DNA from 3 places in the Exiguobacterium sp. 17-1 genome. Region 3 is predicted to be linked to each of the others. Evidence: riboswitches for the same ligand, from Rfam matches in the RefSeq annotation. Region 3 holds a riboswitch; each other region holds the start of a gene.

Region 1 (5,741 bases), on a different contig from region 3:
GGACGTGTCAGGATCTGACGGACACGCTCTTCATAGTTTTCGTCATCGCCTTTGATGACATCGACATATAAAAACGTATCGACAATGATGTCTTTATGTTTGCCGATAGCCCGCATGATATCCCCGTCACTGATATAGCCGACGACTTCCTGCTGGCCGTTGACGACCGGGACTCCACTGATACCGGAAGTGATAAAACGTTCCACTACCGTCCGGATCGTATCCTCTTCATTGACTGTAATGACGGTTTCTTTCATCGATTGATAAGCTTTCATCGGAATTCTCCTTCATCAGACGCTGTAATTAAAATAAGTTCATAACAATAAGTTTCACGACACAATTAAATAACATTTATGATTGTATAATACAACTATAACCCTGTCAAGAAGCCTGCCTTTGATTGACAGAGGACAGCCTGTGCGTAATGATGAGGGCAATGAATGCTAATGAGAGGTGACAATATGTCGAATCAATCCCTGGAAACAATCGAACTGGAACTGGCGATTCTTATTCGTCGTCTAACGACGGCGACGGCGGATAATCGGAACTTGGACCGTGCTTCCTATTTACTCTTGCGCCAGTTATCGGATTCTGGTCAAGTCGGTGTCAAAACCCTTGCCCGTGAGTTACAACTTGACGTCTCGACCGTCAGCCGGCAAGCGGCTGCGCTCGATCAGAAAAAATTAGTTGAAAAAATAAAAGACCCGACAGACGGCCGGGCCTTCTTTTACAACATCACAGATTATGGTCAACAGGAGCTCGAGATTTACCGGACGGCCCGTTTAACGAGTATCGAACGACTAGTAAACGACTGGCCGGATGAAGATGCCGAATCATTTGGCCGATTGCTGAAACAATTTAACCAAGCATTACGGGAACGGTGAGTTCTTGCAAATACGAACGATCAGTATAACGGCTGATTCAAAAGTTAGTCTCTACAAAGACGAGGGTGGCAGATTACAATTCTGTCACCCTCGTCTCGTTTAAAAGGAACCACCCGTTTCATGCTACTCCTACAGGAAAAAGCGCAAGCCTGCTTGCGCTGTCAGAGACAAACAAGACCAGCTTCCCTGCCTGGATAGGGCAGGAAAGCTGGCTTGTGTCTCGCCTGAGGAAAGTGCGTGAAAGAAAGAGTGGTTCCTTTTTGAGTCAATCCCTTTTGTTCTTCATCAGACATGACTGCCGGTTAAGCAATTGTCACCTTCTGTTGAATCCGCTCAATCTGCTCCGGTGTCGTGCGGCAACATCCACCAATCAACCGGGCACCTGCCGCATACCACTCCGGGGCAATGTCTTCAAACGCCGTGCACACCGCTTCACCGGACCAGGTCTTGCTGACCGGATCATACTGTTCACCGGAATTCGGATAAACGATGATCGGCACATCGGTCAGTTGTTTTAATGTCGTGATGAACTCCGTCGCGATCGATGCCGGAAAACAGTTTGCGCCGATTGCTGCCAGTTGTGGATGCTCCCCTAACGCCTCGATACACTCACTTAACGGCGTTCCTTCACTGATATGTGTTGCGTCACGCAGGGAAAAAGCGAGCCAGGCCGATTGTTCCGGAAATTCTTCGAGCAGTCGGAACAGCACTTTTGCTTCCTGCAAGGACGGAATCGTCTCAAATGCTAACACGTCCGCCCCTGCTTCAATCAACGCTTCAAGCCGTGGACGGTGAAATGCTTCGAGCTGCGCATCGTCGACTCCGTAATGACCGACATACTCAGATCCGTCCGATAAGTAGGCACCATAAGGACCAATCGATCCTGCAATCAGAGCGTGATCCGCTGCCTGTCCGGTTTCCGCACGCGCCTGTTGTGCCAGGTACACCGTTTGTTTGATCAGTTCAACCGCTTCCCCTTCTTTAATTCCCCGACTGCCGAATCCGGTGACACTTGCTTGATAACTCGACGTAATGGCACAATCTGCTCCAATCTTAAAATAATCCGCATGGACCCGGTGAATCTGTTCCGGTTCTTCAAGCAGGACCCGTGCCGACCACAGCGGGTCGTCGAGATTACTCCCGTGACGCTCGAGTTCCGTCGCTAATGCTCCGTCCAATAAAATATAAGGCTGTTTTTTTAATAATTCCTCAACTGGATTGTTGTTCTTTGACATCTTCCACACTCCGTTTCCATGATGTTTTCGTTAGATGATGAATGATGTAACAGACTGCGATAAAAGGAACACCAAAATAAAGGGCGACCCGTTGCGTCGGATCAAAGGCGATGCCGATTAAAGAAGCCAGGCACATCAAAAAAGATAAAATCGGTACAAACGGATACCAGGGCGTCCGGTAGACCAAATCGCTGACATCATGTCCCTCTTGCAGATACCGTTTGCGGAACATGAACTGTGAGGCACTGATGCTCATCCAGACGACGACGACTGCCAGTCCCGAGATCGAGACAAGAGCAATGTAGACGGAACCCGGGGCATAGACACTGGAAAATAAGGCAAGCAGACCACCGATCATACTGAAGAGAACGGCACGTGTCGGGACTCCGCTTGCATTTAATTTAGAAAAGAACGGCGTAATCATCCGTTGATCGGATAAAGACCATAACATCCGTGAAGCGGCATACAGACCGGAGTTCGCTGCCGACAAAATCGCCGTCAGGATGACGAAGTTCATGATGTCGGCTGCAAACGGGAGACCGATCCGTTCGAACACGGCAACGAACGGACTTTCGAGCACTCCTTTTGAGTCGTTTGGTAAAAGAATCGCGAGCACAATGATCGTTCCGACAAAAAATAGCACCAGCCGGAAGACAGTCGTTCGAATGGCCAGCGGCACCGTTCGTTTCGGATCAACGGCTTCACCTGCCGCAATCCCGATCAACTCTGTTCCGGAATAGGCAAAGTTGACCGCGAGCATGGTCATCAAGATGGCGAATGCTCCGTTTGGAAACAGTCCACCCTCCGTCAAAGGAGCAAGCATCGGAGCCTGCGATCCATCGGCAAGCGGTAAAAATCCGACGATCGCCGCTGTCCCCAGGACGATGAACACTAAAATCGTCAGCACCTTGACGGCGGAAAACCAAAATTCGACTTCTGCGAACAACCGAACCGTCAAGACATTGATTCCTAAAATCATAACGACGAATAGCGCGCTGAACAGCCAGACCGGAACGTCCGGGAACCAGCGTTGCATCAACAAGCCGGCTGCCGTGAATTCCGACCCGAGGGCGACCGTCCACGTCAACCAGTAGAGCCATGCCACCGTATAACCGGTTCCGGATCCGATGTACTTCGTCGCATAACTATGAAAGGCGCCAGTTTCCGGCATATGTACTGCTAACTCTCCCAAACACAGCATGACGAGATATACGGCAAGCGCTCCGACCAAGTACGATAAAATCGTTCCGACACGCCCCGCCTGCTCCAGCGTATAACCTGTACTTAAAAATAATCCCGTCCCGATGACACCGCCAAGTGACAGCATGACGATATGCCGGGATTCCATTTTCCGACGAAACGTTCCTTCTTTCATTGCTACTCCACACTCCTCTTTCTCTCATAAAATAAAAAAACGCACCCACATACATGGGTGCGTCGGTCGACAATCAAAAGAAGCTTATCGATCGGGTACGACACCCGCAGGAATTAGCACAGTATCTTTCGACCTGTTGCTGAGGCTTCAAAGGGCCAGTCCCTCCACCTCTCTGGATAAGAATGTAATTTTTCATAACAGTACCAACCCTGTTTTGAATTGTCAACACAATTCAGAATTTATCATGTAAAAAAAACGCCTTACACCAAAATGGTATAAGACGTCCGTGGTTTATTTCTTCGCAAACAAATCAGCTGTCTTCAATGCCATCCGAACCGCTTTCCGGTTCAATGTGCCTTGTTGATGCTTCATTTCTTTTGTTTGACTGTTCAACTTGCCTTGAAGCGATTTGATTTTTTTATCTTTTTCAGCCATTTTTGCTTTATCGCGTTTTTGAGCTGCCACGATTTTTTGCTCTTCTGCTGGGAAGTATGATTCAAAACGTGAAACAGCTTCTTCGATACTAATTCCTGTGATTGGTTTAACGACTGGGAGCAACTCTGCTTTTGCCATTTCACGGTCAAACGGAACGTTCTCAGGGTAGTTCGTTTCTTTATAAATGTGCTCTAAATCATTTGTGTTCAAGAAATCAACGAAGTTATCGAAGTTACGTGCTTGAACACGTGTTGGACTCTGGAAGTCAGCCGACTCAATTACATCTGACAAACGTGTGCTGTCTGTGATGTCATTTGCCCAGATGTGTGTCAATTGGTGATAATCCGTTAATTCACGCATCCGTGCATCTTTCGGAATCAGGATACTTGGTGTTCCGGCAAGTGTTGCCGTAATGTTACCGTGAAGACGTGCTCCGAAGCTGAAGTCAGCTTCTTTTAAAAAGTCGATCCATGTCTGTGCATTCAAGAAGAAGCGGACACGGTCGTTCATGTAAGTCGGATCCGACATTTTGACCGGATAGTTCGTGACAGATAAGTCAGCAATCGGATGTGTGCCTGTGTACGTCAAACGTAACTCTTTCATCCATTGCGGGATGAAGTAATGGTTCGGGTACTCTTCCATTCCGCGTGTGATGAAGTTAAGGACGTTTTGTGGTGCGAGACGTGACGAGTTGACACCGATCATCGAATCTTTTGTGATGTTCGTTTCACGAATTTTCAAGTCACGACCAAATGCATACATCGACGGGCAACCGATGACTTTGTGATCGATTCCTTCGCGGAAACCAAGACGCGTCAAGTATTTTGATGTGATTTCGCCGCGAAGTCCAAGCATGCTTGAGCGCTCTAGGACTGCGCTGACAAACGCTTTAACATCTTCATCGAATGAGAAACCGTCGTTTAAATTCGCCTCAAACGGTGCGCGTAAACCGACGCCGATGACGACGACCGGAATCTTTAATTTTTTAATCAATTTTGTATATTTACGAAGTGTCGGAACGAATTCTTTACGGAATGCGTCAGCGAGTGGGATGACATATAGATCGAAGTTCGCGTTGATCTCATCTGCACGCTCTTCTTCATAGTAGTAGTAATCTGGTGTAATCGTCGTGCCCTCTGTCATCAAGGTGCGGAAAATACTGTATTGATAAATCAGGTTTCCGACGTTCCCTCCGATTGAGTTATGCTTCATCAAATATTCTGCGTCGAACTGTTCAAACGGTGTCATACCCGCACGGATAATAATACGTTTCATGTAAAATAATTCCCCTCTCGCTTCTGTTTTCATTTTAAAAAATATAAAATATATTTTGGTTTTTAACCATCTTGTCTTTTCAAGAATAGTTGAATGCAATTCAGCAAGTCAACGAATAGCTGAAAATTACACATTATTGCGGATTATAAAAAACTAAATACAGCCTGATAAATATTCCCTATATAGAAACTAGTTAAACGTCTTTTCTAGATAAACGATAAATTTCGAGATTCGCATAAATTGCCGGTAACAACACCTGCGTCGGCCCGTCTTTCGAAAGAAGTGTTCCGAATAGATGGGCCGACTCGACTTCGCTGCCTTTCTCCATATCACGTTGTAAGGAGGATTTCATCGTTTCAGCCATTTGTGCGATCTGTTGCTGTTGTACCTGCTCAATCTCATCACTGAATACGGCGCCTTGCCGTTCCATTGCTTCTTTGGCTTCCGTTGCCAGGCGGCGAATCATCGTCATCCCTTCCTCCCGCGAACGAATTGGACCAATTGCTGAGCGGAAGAGCGATGTCACACCGGAAAACG
Region 2 (5,741 bases), on a different contig from region 3:
ATCGAACGTCCGATGATTTCTGCCGTCTCGACTGCCCGCGATAAGGGGCTCGAAATCAAGACGTCCCATTTTTCTTCTGCCAGGTAAGCAGCACTCATTCCAGCCTGCCACCGCCCAGTTTCATTAAGAGGGATGTCCTCCCGTCCTTGAATCCGCTCGTTTAAATTCCAATCCGTCTGACCATGACGCACTAAACAAATTTCTGTCATTTCACTGTCTCCTTCAAAAGAAATATCACTGATTGTATCATGTTTTCTTTTTTAATGAAGGGTCTCCCGGGGTGGCAAAGCCAGGACCTGACAGCTGAACGCTTCAATCCGTTCCAGCAACCGTTCGATTTTTAACGGATTTTCGGTTTGAGCAAAGCTCGCCAGTGAATGCGTGCCGTTCGGGAAGGAAAACAGCCGGACATCGGCTCCGACATCGGCTCCTTTTTCAACAAAATGTAGCGCTTGTGTAAAAGGGACAATCGGGTCTTTTTTTCCGTGCAATAACATGATCGGCGGTGAGTCCGCTGTCAGATGCGTTACCGGTGAAACACGTGTCATGAGTTCCCGCCATTCTTCCCGCCCTCCCCCATAAAACTTGATGTGGGCAATCCACGTTTGAATGAACTTGAACAGGAGAAAATTTGTCGGAGGATACAAGGCAATGACACCACTGATCAACGGGAGGCGTTCGGCTGTTTGTTCGCCGATGAATTCCATCGGGGCAAGTGCCGTCGTCAGCATTAACGCGGCACCGGCCGAGTCTCCCCACAACACCATTCGTCCCCGCATAATCCGTAAATCATCCGCTTCCTGATTTAAGAAACACAGCGCATCTCGAACATCTTCCAGATTATCCGGAAAATAGCTACCGTCCTCAAACAACCGATAATCGATGCTGCAAACTGCGATTCCGAGTTCCAAGAAACGTTCCACAATTGGTGTAAAGCAAAAGATATCATCCCGATTTCCTCTAACGAAGGCTCCCCCATGCGCATAAATCGCAACCGGGAAGGGACCATCACCCGGTGGATAATATAAATCCAACTTCAGTTCTTGTTCATTGACGGTTTTATACAAAGTCGTCCGGGGCGCGAGTTGGACTTCCGACAGCGGAAGGGCCGGTTCCGTCCAGCGCAATAAAGCACCGTAGTTGTTCCAGATACTCGCCCCGGCAGCAGCCGTCGTCAAGATCGCCGCTCCTCCCATCAGCCAAGCAGTTTCCCGTTTCACCTCATCACCTCCAAAGCTTACTCTTGATTTCTGATCTTATTAGTCTTCTACCCGATTTATTTAGAAGCCGAACGTCTTCCCCGACTGGTACTTGACGCTTCGTTTTGGATTCGTTATAGTGAAAAGGTTCAAATCGGAATAATTACGTTTTAATATTTTTTGGAGGTTTTATTCATATGAAAAAATTAATTTCTGCTTTCACGGTTGCCTTTGCCAGTGCTGCTGTCCTTGCCGCCTGCGGTTCTTCCGAATCCGATCAAGGTGCGACCAATCAAAAGCTTCGCGTCTATACATCGACGTTCGCTACTGCGGCCATCGCCAAGGAAATTGGCGGAACGGACATCGACGTCCAGATGATCGTACCTCCAGGGGCAGATCCGCATTCGTACGAACCGACGTCTAAACAACTGACGGAAATCGCACAAGGTGATCTGTTCCTCTTAACCGGGACGACGCTTGAGCCGTACTCGAAAAAAATCAAAGCCAGTCTTAAAGGCAACGATGTCCGCTTCGTCGAGACCAGCAAAGGAATCGAACTGCTGGAAGCGAATGCCACGCTTCATGAGCATGAAGGACATACCGGCGAACATGCGGAAGAAGGACATGATCACGGCAAATTTGACCCGCATGTCTGGCTCGATCCGAACAATGCCAAAGTGATGGCGCAATCGATTACGACGGCGCTCGCTAAAGAGGTACCTGATAAAAAAGCAGCGTTCGAGAAAAATCTCACCGCCTTCAATACCCAGGCAGATGATCTTGATCAAAACCTGCAACAGGCCGTTAATAAGGGATCGAAAAAAGAATTACTCGTCACACATGCGGCTTACGGATATTTAGCAGAACGCTACGGTTTCTCGCAATTACCGATTGCCGGTATCTCACCGTCGGACGAGCCTTCGCAAAAGCAACTGGCGGCGATCGTCAAGGAAGCTAAGTTACACGACTTGAAGTATATCGCTTTCGAAGAAACGGTTTCTCCGAAAGTCGCCCGTGTCATCCAACAGGAAATCGGAGCGGAAGCGATTACGATTCACAACCTCGAGTCCGTCACGAAAGAGCAGCAAAAGACTTCCTATTTTGACTTGATGAATGAAAATGTAGCGACACTCAAACAAGCACTGCAGTGAAGTAGTGTTGACATGCATTAAAAGATACGTTACGGTAGAAAACGTATTTCAGACAATTAAATGACTTCTTTTTATCGCGAGAGACGGAGGGACTGGCCCGATGATGTTTCGGCAGCGGACGATTAAATCGTACTGTGCCAAATCCAGCAAGCTGAGGCTTGAGAGATAAGAAGAGCGTCTTTTTCAGTAAAGACCTCCTTCTTTCTTGCGAAGGAGTCTTTTTTTGTACACGTAGAAAAGGAGTGATTTTATGAACGAGACGATTACACCGAACAAATGGGCACTTCTACCGTTGCTTGTCTTTTTAGTTCTTTTTATCGGTGCCGGAATTTTTTACAATGATTTTTACAAATTCCCGATTCTGATTGCTGCTTTGATTGCCTTGATTTTTGCGGCGGTCACAACAAAGGGCAGCATCAATCAAACCGTGGAACGGATTGCGACGGGGGCCGGAAATCCGGACATCATGATTATGGTCTTTATCTTCCTACTCGCCGGTGCCTTTTCTGGAACGGCAGATGCAATCGGCGCAATTGAAGCGACCGTCAATGCATCATTAACATTTTTACCCCCGTCCCTCTTGATGAGCGGACTGTTCATCATCGCCGCCTTCATCTCGATGGCGATGGGTACTTCCACCGGTACAATCGCAGCACTTGCACCGATTGCTCTCGGAATCCATGAAGCAACCGGTGTCAATGTCGCAATTGCCGCAGCAGCTGTCGTCGGTGGTGCAATGTTCGGCGATAACTTGTCGTTCATTTCCGATACAACGATTGCAGCGGTACGGACGCAAAAAACCAACATGCGCGATAAATTCCGAACCAACTTCATGATCGTCTTGCCGGCAGCAATCCTGACGGTCATCATCTTGGCTTTCGTCTCAGGTACAGGAGACGTCGTCGAAGCAAAAGCGTTTGAGTTTTATAAATTGATTCCGTATCTGTCTGTCATCGTCCTCGCCTTGTTTGGTGTCAACGTCATCCTCGTCTTAGTCGGCGGAACCGTTTTGACGGGAATCATCGGTATGATTGACGGAAGCTTCGGCTTAAGCGGCTTCGTCCTGTCGATGTCTGAAGGATTGATGGGGATGGCAGAAATTTCGATTTTGACGTTATTAATGGGCGGACTCGTCAGCCTAATCACCTTTAACGGCGGGATTGCTTACCTGAAAGAAACGCTGACGCGGAAAATCTCACAACGCCGCGGTGCGGAATTCAGTATGGCGGCACTCGTCAGTGCAACGAATCTCGCGACAGCGAACAATACGATTTCGATTCTTGTCGCCGGACCACTCGCTGCGGAAATCGCCGATACGTATGATATTGATCGGAAGAAATCCGCCAGTATTCTCGACATCTTCTCGTGCGGTATCCAAGGAATTATCCCTTACGGAGCCCAGTTGCTGATTGCAGCGGAATTAACGAAAACGGCTTCCCCGGAACTGATTCCCTATCTGTTTTATCCGTTCCTGCTTTTCGTTTGCGGATCTCTTGCCATCGTCTTCGGCTTCCCGCGTCGAAAAACAGCTGATGTGCGTAAAAAAAATGTTTCGTAAAAAATACAAGACCCGTCGCTTTTGCGACGGGTCTTGTATTGACTTATTTTTTCTGGTCTTGGCGGTTGAGAATGAAATACGCAATCGCCGGAAGCGGGAACTGAATTAGTCCAGCGCCTCCCCAAACCCACGGATTACGCCCAGTCTTCCGGGCACCGAGGAACAAGAATGTCGCTTGCGCCCCCAACAGTGCCGCGATACCGGCCCATACACCTTTTGGTACGTTTTTAACAGCTCGTTTCATACAAAATACACCTCTTTCCCTCTAGGGATTTACCCTCCTCTTTTCGCTTTCTAACCGGCTTTTTCCTCCCTTGAGCGTTGAAACGGACGTTCTTGCTTGTTCATGCTAAACTAAACGAGCAATTCCATATTCTCGTTTCATTAAAGGAGGAGTATACACATGCAATACGCAAAACTTTCAAATGGTGTCACAATTCCACAAATCGGATTCGGTGTCTGGCAAGTCGATGAAGAGACGGAAGCACCGGCTGCCGTCGCAGAAGCCATTCGTGTCGGTTACCGTCATATTGATACGGCTGCCGTTTACAAAAACGAACGTGGTGTTGCCAAAGGAATTAAAGAAAGCGGCGTGAACCGTGAAGATCTCTTCTTAACGTCTAAAGTATGGAACGATGATATTCGTGCCGGACGAACTAAAGAAGCCTTCGCAGAGTCACTGGAACGTCTTGAGACCGACTACCTTGATCTCTATCTGATCCACTGGCCGGTTGAAGGATATATCGAAGCCTGGAAAGCCATGGTTGAGCTTTACGAAGCCGGAAAGATTAAAGCAATCGGTGTATCGAACTTTAAAGAACATCACCTTGATACACTTGCTGAAGAAGGATTAATGACACCTATGATCAATCAGGTCGAACTTCATCCGCAACTTCCGCAACATGAACTGCATGAATACTTGCAGGACAACGGTATTCAAGTTGAAGCGTGGAGCCCACTCATGCAAGGAAAATTCCTCGAAATCAACGACTTCAAGGAAATTGCCGAAAAACACGGTAAGTCCCCTTCACAAGTCGTCTTACGCTGGCACCTGGATAACGGCATCGTTGCCCTTCCGAAATCGGTCACACCTGAACGGATTGCGGAAAACTTTGACGTCTTTGATTTCCAACTCGATGCCGATGATCTCGAAAAGATTGATCGTTTGGCAACGGACGTTCGTCTTGGACCAGATCCAGACGAAATCGACTTTTAAGCATCGACTTTACACATACAGGAAAGAGAGGCGGATGTCACATCCCCCTCTCTTTTTCTATATGGAGTTGTACAAGGAAATCCTTATACATAATAGACGAGAATCGTATCCTGCGCTTCTTCCGCCTGGTGAAAATAGGTGCGTAGATTCCCGAATTGTTCCCAAACCTCATCGAATTCACCTTGCCGGCCGGCTTCCTGATAAATGACTTCAAGCGCTTGTCGATCAAAGTTCCGCATGACCTCCGACGAAATGATGAGAAGCGGTAAGGGAAGGATACCGACGATCGCTGCATGCTCTTCATTGACAATCAGCTCTTCACCGACGATTGCCCGTCCCAGATTGTAATGGGTCTCCTGATCAATGAAGATATCGATTTGACTCATTAATTGATAAAGTGATGTCGTCTCCTCGAGTGCAAATAACTGTTCATGATCAGGTTGTGTTTCATGGATGAATAAAATCCAGTCCATGATGATATGTGGATCATCGCCAAACGAATCCCAAACGGCATCCGCGACTCGAACATAATGTACGTTCTCCATCCTCCCCCTCCTTTCCGACCGTTTTTTTTAGTATTCCCATTTTTGTACCGCTTTAGTAACGATTATCAAAAT
Region 3 (5,741 bases):
ACCCGTCCTGATCGGTTACTCGAAAGCGGTCAACAGATCGGCAGTTTAAGTGTCATCTCTTCTCCAGGGCATACACCGGGATCGATTTCCCTTTGGCACGAAGGCAGCCGGACCTTGATTGCCGGTGACGCCTTCCAAACCCAAGGCGGTTTAGCCGTCTCGGGTGATACAAGATGGCAGTTTCCCTTCCCGTCCCTTGCGACGTGGGATAAGGAAGTGGCGCTTCAATCGGCGCATCAGTTAACGGAATTGACACCGGACGTCCTGGCGGTTGGTCACGGACCGCTCGTTGTCGCACCGAGCTTTGACATGCGTCAGGCCGTCGATCGGTTCGAACAGATCCTGTCCTCGAAAAAACGAAATGGTTATACTTGAACATCAGTCCGACCAAAAAATCCGGACAGCTTCCTGCTCCTCATTTCTTAATGAAGAGTAGAAGTTGTCCGGATTTTTTTTGTTGACTGTTCCCGCTGTTTACGGCATCTCGTATCGATACAAACGGGCTTCATACGGTGCTAATCGATTCCTATCAGACGTGTCATAATTCGTTAAAATCAGCTGTTCTTCCGGTAATCCGAACGTCGTCGTAACCGGTTCATCATGGACATTTAACACGATCCGCCAAACCAACCCGTCAAGGACCCGTTCATAGACATACAAGTACGGATCTTGAATCGCTAAATCACGATAAATGCCGTAAACCATGACCGGATGTGCTTTCCGTAAGTCAATTAATTTCCGGTAAAAGGCCAGTACGGAATCCGGATCCTGCTCTGCCGCTTCGACGTTGATTTCACGGTAGTTCGGATTGACCGTCATCCACGGTATCGAAACGGTAAAACCGGCTGCTTTATCCGTATTCCATTGCATCGGTGTCCTAGAGTTGTCACGTGCCCGTAACTGCATCGATGACAGAACCGTTCCGGGTGATTCGCCGGCCGCAATCCGCTCGGCGTATTGATTCCGAAACGCAACGTCCTGATAGGACTCCGGATCAGAAAAACGGATGCCGGTCATACCGATTTCTTCCCCTTGATAAATGTACGGGATGCCGGGTAACGTATGGAGCATCAACCCCAGCAACTTGGCACTTTCGACGCGATACCGTTCGCTTCCGAACCGCGTCACCTGACGCGTGTGGTCATGGTTGTTCAAAAACTGGGACGCGACGCCGCTTGGATAAAGTGCTTCATACCAGCGTTTTTGAATTTGTTTGAAACGTGGCAAATCCATCGTCTCCATATCATCTGCGACCTCAAAATGAAACAACGTCCGCAATTCCTTCCGTTCTTCACCGACGTACAGCAATCCGTCTTCCGGTCCGACGAACGGAATTTCACCGACCGTAAAGAGGTCCGTTCCCGCTAGGACTTCTTGGTGCATCTCCTGCAACAATTCGTGAATGCCCGGTTGGTTCCCTAAGTACGATAAATCCAAAGGATCCGCGACATCGTCATACGTCGCCCGTTTCTTGATCAGGTTGATGACGTCCATCCGGAAACCGTCGATGCCTTTATCCGCCCACCAGCGCATCATCGAATAAACAGCTTTTCGGACAGCCGGATGTTCCCAGTTCAAGTCCGGTTGCTCCGATGCAAACGAGTGGAAATAATACTGCTCGCGTGTCTCATCCCATGTCCACGGGCTCGGTGCAAAATACGACCGCCAGTTATTCGGAGGTGTTCCTTTTTCCCCGTCCTGCCAAATGTACCAATCGGCTTTCTCGTTCGTTCGACTGCTGCGGGATTCCTTAAACCACGCATGTTGATCACTTGTATGATTGACGACTAAATCAAGAATCAATTTCAGATTCCGTTCATGAGCTGCTGTAATCAACTCTTCCAAGTCGGACATCGTCCCCGCTTTTTCCATGATGGTATAGTAATCAGAAATATCGTACCCGTTATCAATATCGGGTGATGTATAACAGGGATTTAACCAGATGACATCGACACCAAGAGATGCGATGTAATCCAACTTTTCAATCACCCCGCGTAAATCGCCCATCCCATCTCCGTCCGAGTCCTTAAAACTGCGCCAATATACTTGATAGACAACAGCTTCTTTCCACCAGGTCCGATTCATCCCCATCATCTCCTTTATGATTCAATCGTATTCTAATTCAGTGTATCAAAAACATGAAAGACTTCGGTTCTTTTTACCAATTATCAGCAATTATTAAAAAACCCTTTTCTTTTTTCTGAAAATTCGTTATCCTTGACGACAATACCCAACAAGGAGGAAAACAGATGAAACATTTTGCCCCATCGATTGCGATTGATCGGTTACCTGCTCCGGTCTTCGCCGAGCTTGCTCAGCGGATCGGTGCCGTCAAAGCCGCCGGCCACGATGTCATCACGCTTGGTCAAGGAACGCCGGACCAAACCACGCCCGTACATATTTTGGACGCATTAAAAGAGGCCATCAATGACACCTCCAATCTGCAGTACCCTCCGTTTCGCGGTCATGATTTCCTCAAACAGGCCGTAGCCGATTTTTATCAGACGGAGTTCGGCGTGACGATTGATCCCGCTTCTGAGGTCGCCATTCTGCTCGGCAGTAAAGCCGGTATCGTCGCCTTACCGCAAACGATCGTCAATCCCGGTGAAGGTGTCATCGTTCCGGATCCCGGCTATCCGGATTACTTATCCGGTGCAGCACTTGCCGGTGCTTACCCGATCACGTTACCGCTCCTTGCGGAAAATGCTTTTTTACCTGACTACACGTTACTCGATACGACGGATGTCGAACGGGCCCGGATGCTGTTCCTCAACTACCCGAGCAATCCGACCGGCGCGACGGCGACGGCGGAAGCCTTTGAGCAGACCGTTGCCTTCGCTGACGCAAACGATATTTGTGTCGTCCATGATTTGGCGTACGGCGGCATCAGCTTTGACGGTCCGACTAGAAGTTTCCTCCAGACAGAAGGGGCGAAAGACGTCGGAATTGAACTGTTTTCGTTATCGAAACGCTTTAACATGTCCGGTTTCCGGATTGCCTTTGCGATTGGTAATCCGTCCGTCATCTCAAGTATCGAGACGTACCAGGAACATTTATACGTCAGTGCCTTCACACCAATCCAGCACGCAGCGACCGTTGCTCTCTCCAGTGATCAAACATGCGTCCGTGAACTCAGTGCTCTGTACGAAGCCCGTCGTGATGCCTTGTTCGGTAAGTTACAGGAGATTGGTTGGGAAGGACCGGTTCCGGGTGGTTCATTCTTCGTCTGGTTACCCGTCCCGTCCGGTTTTACCTCACAAAGCTTTACCGACCACCTGCTCGATAAAGCACACGTTGCTGTTACGCCCGGACATTTCTTCGGCGAATATGGCGAAGGTTATGTCCGGATCAGCCTGATTGCCGATGCCGAACGATTGGTCGAAGCTGCTGAACGAATCGGTCAATTGAATTTGTTTCGCCAGACCGTTGCGGAATAATTCTGAAAAAACGTTTGACAAATGGGAATGATTTCCGTTACAGTAAGTCCCAACAGCATAATTACTTATCGAGAGCGACCGAGGGATTAGGCCCAACGACGTCCGGCAACCACCTTTAAGGAACGGTGCCACATCCTACAGAATGTTTCATTCTGAGAGATAAGTTACGAAATCTTACACTTCGTCGCTTTTTTCTGGTTGCTCTTAACTGGAAAAAGGCGATTTTTTTGTATAGGGAGGAAACGACAGATGATTGAATTTAAAGGCATCACCAAACGGTTCGTTCGTGACCGGACACCGATTTTCGCATTACGCGATGTCAACTTAACGATTCAGCAAGGTGAAATCTTTGGCATCATCGGTGAGTCTGGTGCCGGAAAAAGTACATTACTCCGGTTGATTAATGGACTGGAGACGCCGACACAAGGAACGGTAAAAGTATCGGGCATCAAACTGTCCGACCTCTCAAAAGGCAGCTTACGCGAACTACGACTGAATATCGGGATGATCTTTCAACATTTCCAATTGATTCAATCGCGGAACGTTTCCGACAACATTGCGTTCGCCTTAAAAGCAGCCGGCGTTAAACGCAGTGATTTCCCAAGCCGGATCAAAGAACTCGTCGCCCTGGTCGGACTTGAAGGATTTGAGACGAATTTTCCGAGCCAGCTCAGCGGTGGTCAAAAGCAACGGGTCGGGATTGCCCGCGCCCTTGCCAATAATCCGAGTGTCCTGTTGTGTGATGAAGCAACGTCAGCTCTTGATCCGGTCACGACACTGCAAATCCTGGAACTGCTGAAAGACTTGAATGAACGACTCGGCCTGACAATCATCCTCATCACCCACGAGATTGATGTCGTCAAACAAATCTGCCACCGCGTTGCCGTCATGGCGCAAGGCGAAGTCGTCGAAGTCGCAAGTACATACGACTTATTCAGTCAGCCGACCCATGATGTCACGAAACATTATGTCGATACGGCACTTCAAATTGAATTACCGGAACGCATCTTACGGACGACACCCGGTAAAATCATTCGCCTGCAATTCACGGGTGAGAAGACCGGCGAAAGTACGTTATCGGAAGCAATCAAACAGTTTGATATCTCTGTCAGCATTCTCCACGGCAAGGTCGATTATATCCAAAACGTCGCCTTCGGAGTCCTGATCGTCAGCTTGACTGGTCCGACGCTTCACGTGAATAAGGCCCTGACATGGCTTGAAGAACAACTCCACACACTTGAGGTGATCCAGGATGTGGCTTGAACGAATCGAAACCATGTTACCGGATCTTACAAAAGCTTTAGCCGAGACGGCCCTGATGGTCGGGATTTCACTGGGCTTTGCCCTCGTCATCGGCATCCCGCTCGGAATTTTACTTTTCATCACGGACCGGGGACTGTTTTTCCAAAACGTCGCCGTTCGCAGCATCTTGGACTTTTTCGTTAATATCGTTCGTTCGTTACCGTTCATCATCTTGCTCGTCGCGCTGATTCCACTGACGCAATTGTTGCTCGACAATACGATTGGTCCGACAGCCGCTTCTGTCAGCTTAAGTGTTGCCGCCATTCCGTTCCTCGCCCGACTCGTCGAGACATCACTCCGTGAGATTCCACCGGGCTTGATCGAAGCTGCTGAGGCATGCGGCGCAACACCGTTTCGTATCATCATCAGCGCCCTGTTACCGGAAGCCCTTCCCGGAATCATCCAAGCGGTGACGTTGACGACAATCAGCCTGATCGGCTTTTCTGCCATGGCCGGCATCGTCGGCGGCGGCGGTGTCGGCGACCTCGCCATCCGCTTCGGTTATTACCGGTACGATAACGTCGTCATGATCGTGACGATCATCGTACTCGTCGTCATCGTCCAAAGTATTCAAGGACTCGGCAATCAACTTGCCCGCCGTGCTGATAAACGTTAACTACAAATAGAAAACCTTAAGGGAGAGAATGAAAATGAAAAAACGTTATGCCTTTTTAGCAACAGGATTACTGGGAGCCGGGATTCTTGCCGGCTGTGGCGACAGCAGTGCGAAAGAAGAAACCAAGTCGATTAAGATCGGTGCGACGAGCGGTCCTTACAGTGACATGGTCAAAGAAGCGATTCAGCCTGGTCTTGAAAAGAAAGGCTATAAAGTCGAAATCGTTGAATTCAGCGATTACATCCAGCCGAACATCGCGCTCGGCAGCGGCGACATCGACGCGAACTTGTTCCAACATTCGATCTATCTGAAGACGTTCGCGAAGGAAAAGAATCTCGATCTTAAAGGGCTGATCACTGTTCCGACGGCACCGATGGGCTTATACA

Evidence for each region. A riboswitch is a leader RNA that binds a small molecule or an ion and turns the genes downstream of it on or off. The one in region 3 is predicted to bind S-adenosylmethionine.
Region 1: it holds a riboswitch for S-adenosylmethionine, as region 3 does, so the genes downstream of both, MUN34_RS13600 (amino acid permease) here and MUN34_RS01245 (methionine ABC transporter ATP-binding protein) in region 3, are expected to answer to the same signal.
Region 2: it holds a riboswitch for S-adenosylmethionine, as region 3 does, so the genes downstream of both, MUN34_RS12760 (Na+/H+ antiporter NhaC family protein) here and MUN34_RS01245 (methionine ABC transporter ATP-binding protein) in region 3, are expected to answer to the same signal.

The regions. Positions count from the first base shown of each region.
Region 1 covers NZ_JALIGJ010000005.1:182,185-187,925, forward strand. Annotated here, with positions in the region: gene MUN34_RS13585 (CBS domain-containing protein) at 1-275, opposite strand, end outside; gene MUN34_RS13590 (MarR family winged helix-turn-helix transcriptional regulator) at 462-884, shown strand; gene mmuM (homocysteine S-methyltransferase) at 1,187-2,119, opposite strand; gene MUN34_RS13600 (amino acid permease) at 2,094-3,494, opposite strand; SAM riboswitch class I at 3,576-3,677, opposite strand; gene MUN34_RS13605 (polysaccharide pyruvyl transferase family protein) at 3,786-5,204, opposite strand; gene MUN34_RS13610 (ketopantoate reductase family protein) at 5,398-5,741, opposite strand, start outside.
Region 2 covers NZ_JALIGJ010000005.1:13,342-19,082, forward strand. Annotated here, with positions in the region: gene MUN34_RS12745 (histidine phosphatase family protein) at 1-209, opposite strand, end outside; gene MUN34_RS12750 (alpha/beta hydrolase) at 261-1,220, opposite strand; gene MUN34_RS12755 (metal ABC transporter solute-binding protein, Zn/Mn family) at 1,397-2,350, shown strand; SAM riboswitch class I at 2,419-2,522, shown strand; gene MUN34_RS12760 (Na+/H+ antiporter NhaC family protein) at 2,601-3,908, shown strand; gene MUN34_RS12765 (hypothetical protein) at 3,952-4,152, opposite strand; gene MUN34_RS12770 (aldo/keto reductase) at 4,312-5,124, shown strand; gene MUN34_RS12775 (hypothetical protein) at 5,208-5,669, opposite strand.
Region 3 covers NZ_JALIGJ010000001.1:260,858-266,598, reverse strand. Annotated here, with positions in the region: gene MUN34_RS01260 (MBL fold metallo-hydrolase) at 1-375, shown strand, start outside; gene MUN34_RS01255 (alpha-glucosidase) at 475-2,085, opposite strand; gene MUN34_RS01250 (aminotransferase class I/II-fold pyridoxal phosphate-dependent enzyme) at 2,250-3,437, shown strand; SAM riboswitch class I at 3,500-3,603, shown strand; gene MUN34_RS01245 (methionine ABC transporter ATP-binding protein) at 3,687-4,700, shown strand; gene MUN34_RS01240 (methionine ABC transporter permease) at 4,690-5,355, shown strand; gene MUN34_RS01235 (MetQ/NlpA family ABC transporter substrate-binding protein) at 5,390-5,741, shown strand, end outside.